Regions from separate parts of the Fusibacter sp. A1 genome, predicted to be linked through region 1. Evidence: predicted binding sites of a transcription regulator. Region 1 holds the regulator's gene; each other region holds the start of a gene.
The links. The regulator HrcA, encoded in region 1, represses chaperone genes, less so after heat shock. The targets are predictions, from matches to a motif close to TGTTAGCACTCNNNNNNNNNGAGTGCTAACA.
Positions count from the first base shown of each region.

Region 1 (2,276 bases):
CCATAGACAACAAGGTTATTCTAGACGCCGAGGAGCGTCTTTATGAAGCCCTTCTTTTAGGTTTCAGGCTCAAGGAAGGAATCGACACAAGTTTGATTGGAGAGCGTTTTGATGTCGATTTTGAAGAGGTGTACGCGGAATGGGCACGAAAGTACATAGGATACGGTCTGCTTGAGAAGACTGACCGTGGCTACAGGTTGACCAATCAGGGCATGAATATAGCCAACGTGCTCCTTATGGAGCTGTGATGTACACAAAAAGTTCATATTCAATTTTTCGCAGAAGTCTTGACATGATTTTGAGATGGTAGTATATTTATTACAAAGATATTAGCACTCTTAAAAGTCGAGTGCTAACAAAGCGAGGTAGCTATGCAACTAGGTGATCGGAAGCTTCGAATTTTAAAGGTCATCATCGATGACTATATAAATACCGCCCAACCGGTTGGTTCCCGTACCATCTCCAAGAAACCTTCCATTACGGTAAGTTCGGCCACTATTAGAAACGAAATGGCCGATTTGGAGGAACTGGGTTATCTGATGCAGCCCCATACGTCTGCAGGAAGGATACCGTCCGATCTTGGGTACAGACTCTATGTCGATCTGATTGAAGGATCCTTTGAACTGGGACATGAGCAAAAAGGGCTGATTCAGTCGATGCTTGCCTCAAGCATCATCGAAATTGAAGATGTCATTTTGCACGCGCTCTCCCTTCTGTCCAAAATGACAGGTCTGACCACTGTGATCAGCATGCCTCTCTTTAAAAAGAGCCGACTGAAGAACATGAAACTGATCAAGGTCAACGAAAGCAAAGTGTTGATGATCATGGTTTCGGATACGGGAGTGGTGAAAAGCATCACCCTCGGAATCAAGGACCTGAATCAAGAGGTGCTTGACCTGATCGCCGACTGTCTCCTTATGAGGTTTGTGGATACGGCAATCGAATCCATCAATCTGAAACAGATCTATGCGATCAAGCCCGAGCTTGGATCCTATTCGGGGGTCATCGATTATCTGATGCCCATACTGAGGGATTCGCTTAGAGAAATCGAGGACTTCGAGGTTTATGTGGATGGTGTGAACAACGTCTTCAGGCTTCCTGAGTTCAACGATATCGACAGGGCAAAAAAATTCTTGGATCTGATGGGGGATAAGAAACTGATTTACCGTGCCCTTGAAGACGCATCGGATGAGATGCTTGTCAAAATCGGACACGAGAATGAAATTGAGGAACTACAGCAATTAACTGTTATTGCTGCACCATATAAATTTAATGGAAAGAACGACGGTCGTATCGGAATCATCGGTCCGACCCGGATGAACTACGATTACGTGATGTCTACGATACAGTATATCGCGGACACGCTATCCAACATCTTTTCAGGAATTAATCTTTAGGAGGATTTAAAATGGCCCGTAACAAAGAGACGGACGTGAAGGATACGATTGCTGAAGAAGCGATTGAGGATATCATTCATGCGCAAGAAGAGGAAATTTTAGCAGAAGCCAAGGCGGAAGCTAAGGAAGATATCGGCAATGAAACGGCGATGTCTGAAGTGGTGAAGGAGATGGAGCAAAGGTTCTTAAGACTTTCTGCTGATTTCACCAACTACAAAAAAAGAAGCGAGAAGGAAAAGTCCGACATCTACAGAAATGCCAACGAGAAACTGATGGCAGAGCTTTTGCCGGTAATCGACAATTTTGAAAGGGCGCTTGATCATTCAGAGGAAAGTTCCAAAGAGGCGTTCGTTGACGGTGTCACGATGATTCTTAGAAACTTCATGGACGTACTTGCCAAAGAGGGCCTTAAGGAAGTAGAGGCTGAGGGAGCTCCATTCGATCCCAACAGCCATCACGCAGTGATTTCAGAAGCCTCGCAAGATCACGATAGCGATACGGTAATCGCTGTACTGCAAAAGGGATATAAACTTAACGACAAAGTCATCAGACCGGCTATGGTCAAAGTGGCTCAATAACAAATAAAATTCTAGGAGGAATCTATAATGGGTAAAGTAATTGGTATTGACTTAGGAACAACAAATTCATGTGTATCTGTACTTGAGGGTGGCGAACCGGTAGTAATCCCTAACGCAGAAGGTAACAGAACGACTCCATCAATCGTAGCTTTTGCTAAAAACGGCGAAAGACTTGTCGGTGAGACAGCTAAAAGACAAGCGATCACTAATCCGGAAAGAACAATCAGCTCGATCAAGCGTGAAATGGGTCATGACCACAAAATCGACATCGACGGTACGATCCATACACCACAGGATATCT
Region 1 is NZ_QQWI01000002.1:24,749-27,024, forward strand. It holds gene hemW (radical SAM family heme chaperone HemW) at 1-248, shown strand, start outside; gene hrcA (heat-inducible transcriptional repressor HrcA) at 372-1,397, shown strand; gene grpE (nucleotide exchange factor GrpE) at 1,409-1,975, shown strand; gene dnaK (molecular chaperone DnaK) at 2,003-2,276, shown strand, end outside.

Region 2 (2,276 bases), on a different contig from region 1:
TCCAACCGCGTCCACACCCGCAGAACCCACGATCTGTGCGACCGTCGACAGCGTCACCGCAAGCGTCACACCGATCGCTCCCACGACGTAAGCGTCGATCGCTGTGAGACAGGCTCCAAGGATACCCGTCAGGTAAAACCATTTTGGTATGCCGAAAAATCTGATTTTTTCCTTTTTAAAGGCCATCACAACCATCAGAATCACAAGCCCGATGACATGAACAATAAAACTGACTTCAAAAGCGGACAGATATCCGCCGAGAGCGCCGTTGAATGCAATCATCAGCGCGATAAAGATACCGATCAAGGTTACTAATCCATATAACATGTCCTACACATCCTTATATGCCCTAAGCGCTTTAAAATCAAGCACCTTAAGCTTTCCATCACTATAAGTTATCAACTTCTTTTCAACACAAGTGTTGATTGTCCTATTGAGGTGTCTCACGGTCGTCGCTAGTCTTTGAGCCATGATCTGCTTGTCAAAGACAAGCGTATCCGACTTTTTTAAGTCGCATTCCGAAATGACCTGACTGATAAATCGGTATTTCAGGGGGTACAGCATGGACTTGGATTGCTCGTCGATCTGCCTGTAGGCGATGTCCGAGATCCGTGTAAGCATGTCCAGGGCAAAGTCGTGGTCAAGCTTAAGCCAGCGCATAAAGGCGTCCCTATACACGATCATCACCTTGACTTTGGTGTAAGCCTCGACAGTGCACGCGTTGTTCAGATTTTTGAACAGTTCGATCATGCCGAACGCTTCTGGCGCCGCAACGATGTTTTGTATATGCACCTGTCCGTTCAGGCTTGTAATGTACATCTTTGTCTGTCCGGAGATCAAAAAGCAGACCTTGTCGCCCTTGTCGCCTTCTGACAGAATCAAATCACCTGGTTCATAAACACTAATCAGTATTTCATTCTCAAGTTCTTTTGGAATACGCGATTGCCAATCGATCATGTGCCACCTCGTAACTATAGTTTAGGATGTTTTACAAAACTTATCTAGGACATATGTCCTCAATGTCAAGTATAGCAGAAAAGCGCCTTTAAGGCATAGAAGCTTGACCTTATAAACTTTTTTTAGCACTCTCTTTGAGAGAGTGCTAAAAAAATATTGACAAAATAATACTTCTTTACTACACTAGTAGACAAAGGGCACCGCCCATCCAGAACTATTTACGAAAGGAAGTTGACTTATGTCTCAAGTAAAAGGTAATTTATCCATTCACAGCGAAAACATTTTTCCGATCATTAAAAAATGGCTGTACTCAGACCACGATATCTTCATGCGCGAACTCGTATCCAATGCGAGCGACGCCATTACAAAGGTTAAACGACTCGCTTCACTCGGTGAAGCCGACCTAAAAGGTGACGACGACTTCAAGATCACCGTCACATACAACGACAAGGAAAAGACAATCGTCATCAACGACAACGGTATCGGTATGACCGCTGACGAGATTCAAAAGTACATCAACCAGATCGCCTTCTCAGGTGCTGAGGAGTTTGTCGAAAAGTTCAAGGACAAGGCAGATCAGGATCAGATCATCGGTCACTTCGGACTTGGCTTCTATTCCTCGTTCATGGTGGCGCACACGGTTACAATCGATACGCTCTCTTATGTTGACGGTTCAGAGCCTGCTTTTTGGACTTGTGACGGCGGCATCGAGTTCTCCATTTCAGAGGGAACACGTACGACACGCGGTACGACGATCACGCTTCATTTAGGCGAGGACGGCAACGACTTTAAAAACGAATATAAAGTAAAGTCGACACTTGAAAAATACTGTGGATTCATGCCTTACCCGATCTTCTTCGAAGCAGAAGGTCAAGAAGCGCCTCAAGCACCTGCAGGGGAAAACGACGAAGCTTCATCAGACGAGCCCGTGGTCATCGAACCGATCAATGAGACGACTCCCCTGTATGTCCGTCAACCTTCAAGTGTGACAGACGAGGAATACAAAGAGTTTTACAGAAAGACCTTCATGGATTTCAAGGAACCGCTGTTCTGGATCCACCTCAACATGGACTACCCCTTCAACTTAAAGGGTATCCTCTACTTCCCTAAAATCAATTCCGAATTCGAGGGGATGGAAGGCCAGATCAAACTTTACAATTCACAGGTTTACGTGGCGGACAACATAAAAGAAGTCATCCCCGAGTTCCTGCTTCTGCTAAAGGGCGTCATCGACTGTCCTGACCTGCCGCTCAATGTTTCGAGAAGTTTCCTGCAAAACGATGGTTTTGTGAAGAAAATCTCCGATTACATCACTAAAA
Region 2 is NZ_QQWI01000013.1:82,176-84,451, forward strand. It holds gene DWB64_RS16520 (DMT family transporter) at 1-327, opposite strand, end outside; gene DWB64_RS16525 (Crp/Fnr family transcriptional regulator) at 331-957, opposite strand; gene htpG (molecular chaperone HtpG) at 1,196-2,276, shown strand, end outside.
Region 2: htpG (molecular chaperone HtpG) is a predicted target of HrcA. The motif match lies at 1,078-1,108, and genes of this name have one in related genera.

Region 3 (2,276 bases), on a different contig from region 1:
CTTCGATATCTTCAGCGATGATCAGCAGTTTTCTGCCCTCTTGAACGATTTTCTCAAGGATCGGAAGTATCTCTTGGATGCTTGTGATTTTCTTATCTGTGATTAAAATATATGGTGATTCCAAAGAGGCAACCATTTTTTCATGGTCACTAGCCATGTAAGATGAAATATATCCTCTATCAAATTGCATACCCTCAACCACTTCAAGGTCAGTAGTCATGGTCTTTGATTCTTCAACAGTGATAACGCCTTCTGTTCCCACTTTTTCCATCGCTTCAGCAATCAGCTCTCCAATTTCTGAATCGGCAGCTGAAATGGAAGCGACATCGGCGATCGCCGATTTAGTGTCCACAGTCGCTGAGATATTCTTAATCTCCTCTACTGCCACCTTCACCGCTTTTTCAATGCCTTTTCTAAGAATCATAGGATTAGCGCCTGCAGCCACGTTTTTCAGGCCCTCGCGTACAATCGCCTGTGCAAGCAATGTCGCAGTTGTCGTACCGTCACCGGCGACATCGTTTGTTTTAGTAGCTACTTCTTTAACCAGCTGCGCGCCCATGTTTTCAAACTTATCTTCAAGTTCGATTTCTCTTGCGATCGTCACGCCGTCATTTGTGATAAGGGGCGATCCGAATTTTTTTTCAAGTATAACGTTTCTGCCCTTTGGTCCAAGTGTTACTTTTACTGTGTTCGCTAATTTATCAACGCCGATTTCCAGTCTTTTTCGCGCGTCTTCACTAAATAAAATTTCTTTTGCCATGTCAAAAACCTCCCTATTCTACAATTGCCAATATGTTTTCAACATCAATTACTGTATACGTATCGTTACCGATTTTCACATCAGATCCCGAGTATTGTTTAAAGATCACACGGTCACCGACACTTAATGGAAACTCAGCATCAGTATTAAGCGGTATTTCAACTACTTCGGCAATTTGTGGTTGTTCTTTTGCCTGTCCAGGTAAAACAATCCCGCTAGCTGTCTTTTCTTCTGCTTCAACGCGTTTGATTACTACTCTTTCTCCTAATGGTCTAATTTTCATGATGACCCTCCTTGTTTGATTTTAGCACTCTATAAAGACGAGTGCTAACTATACCAATATAAACTAAAAAAGGGATGATTTCAACCCCTTTTAATGCAATCATCATTCATCCATGCGTCACATGATGTCTTCCAGTATCAAAAACTGAAAAAACATGTTCATCATCGAGCGAATAATAAACTACTTTCCCTTCTTTCCTGTATTTCACCAACTTTTCCTGCTTTAAGATTCTCAGTTGATGTGAAATTGCCGATTGAGACATATCCAGTAGATTTGCCAAATCACAAACACATAATTCCTGTTCCTTTAATACACTGATAATCCTCAACCTGTTATAGTCGCCAAAGGCTTTAAAAAAGCTAGCTAGTCCCAGGTACTCGTCATTATCCAGCATATGCTTTCTCGCGGACTCGACCTTTTCAGGATGAATCACATCGCAATCACATATTTTCATTGAAGTTCCTTTCTGCTAATAGGTGTCCAATATCTCCTCTACCCACTGCATCGACTCAAAATAGACAGTTGGCAGTGATTGCTCGCTGAATGAGAGTTCATTGCAAAACTGATACATGCCAGTCCAGTCCGTCTGTTCATAACTTTTGACAAGTCCAAGCATATGACCTAGTTTGTTGATGTTCCCCTTTAAGGCACTGATGATGATATCGTCAAGCGGCAACTCGCTTAGCACATCGTCAAGCGACCTGTTCGTCATAATATCGATCAGCGATAAGAGACCAGTTAAAAAGGATTCATCGGCAAGCGACTTCAGACCAAGATGCTCAGCGAGCTTCTCCATCATTTTCCCTCGGATAAGGACCGTCCTGACCAGCTCGTCCGGCTTGTCCGCACTTACTTCTTGAAGCATCAGAAGCATCACCCATTTATTAAGCTCTTTGAGCCCCAGCATCACAAGCGCCTGACTGATCGTTTGAATTTTCGCGCTTCTGTAGAACGCCGCCGAATTGATGAGTTTTAACAACTTAAACGACAAGGACACATCGGATTCCACAACCTTCGACAACTTTTCATAATCAGGCGATTCGCTTGAAAGTTCCTGCATCAGCCTAAGGTATGAAGTCGAGATGGTCTTGATATCCGTCGTCTTTATCAGATCCGGTTTTGCAAAAAAGTAACCCTGAAAATAATGATAGCCTAGTCTTACCGCTTCGCGGTAATCGGTCATCGTCTCAACCTTTTCTGCCAGTAGTTTTACCGAGAACTGCTTGAGTCTCT
Region 3 is NZ_QQWI01000003.1:101,173-103,448, forward strand. It holds gene groL (chaperonin GroEL) at 1-760, opposite strand, end outside; gene DWB64_RS04490 (co-chaperone GroES) at 774-1,043, opposite strand; gene DWB64_RS04495 (metalloregulator ArsR/SmtB family transcription factor) at 1,150-1,497, opposite strand; gene DWB64_RS04500 (EAL and HDOD domain-containing protein) at 1,513-2,276, opposite strand, start outside.
Region 3: DWB64_RS04490 (co-chaperone GroES) is a predicted target of HrcA. The motif match lies at 1,063-1,093, and genes of this name have one in related genera.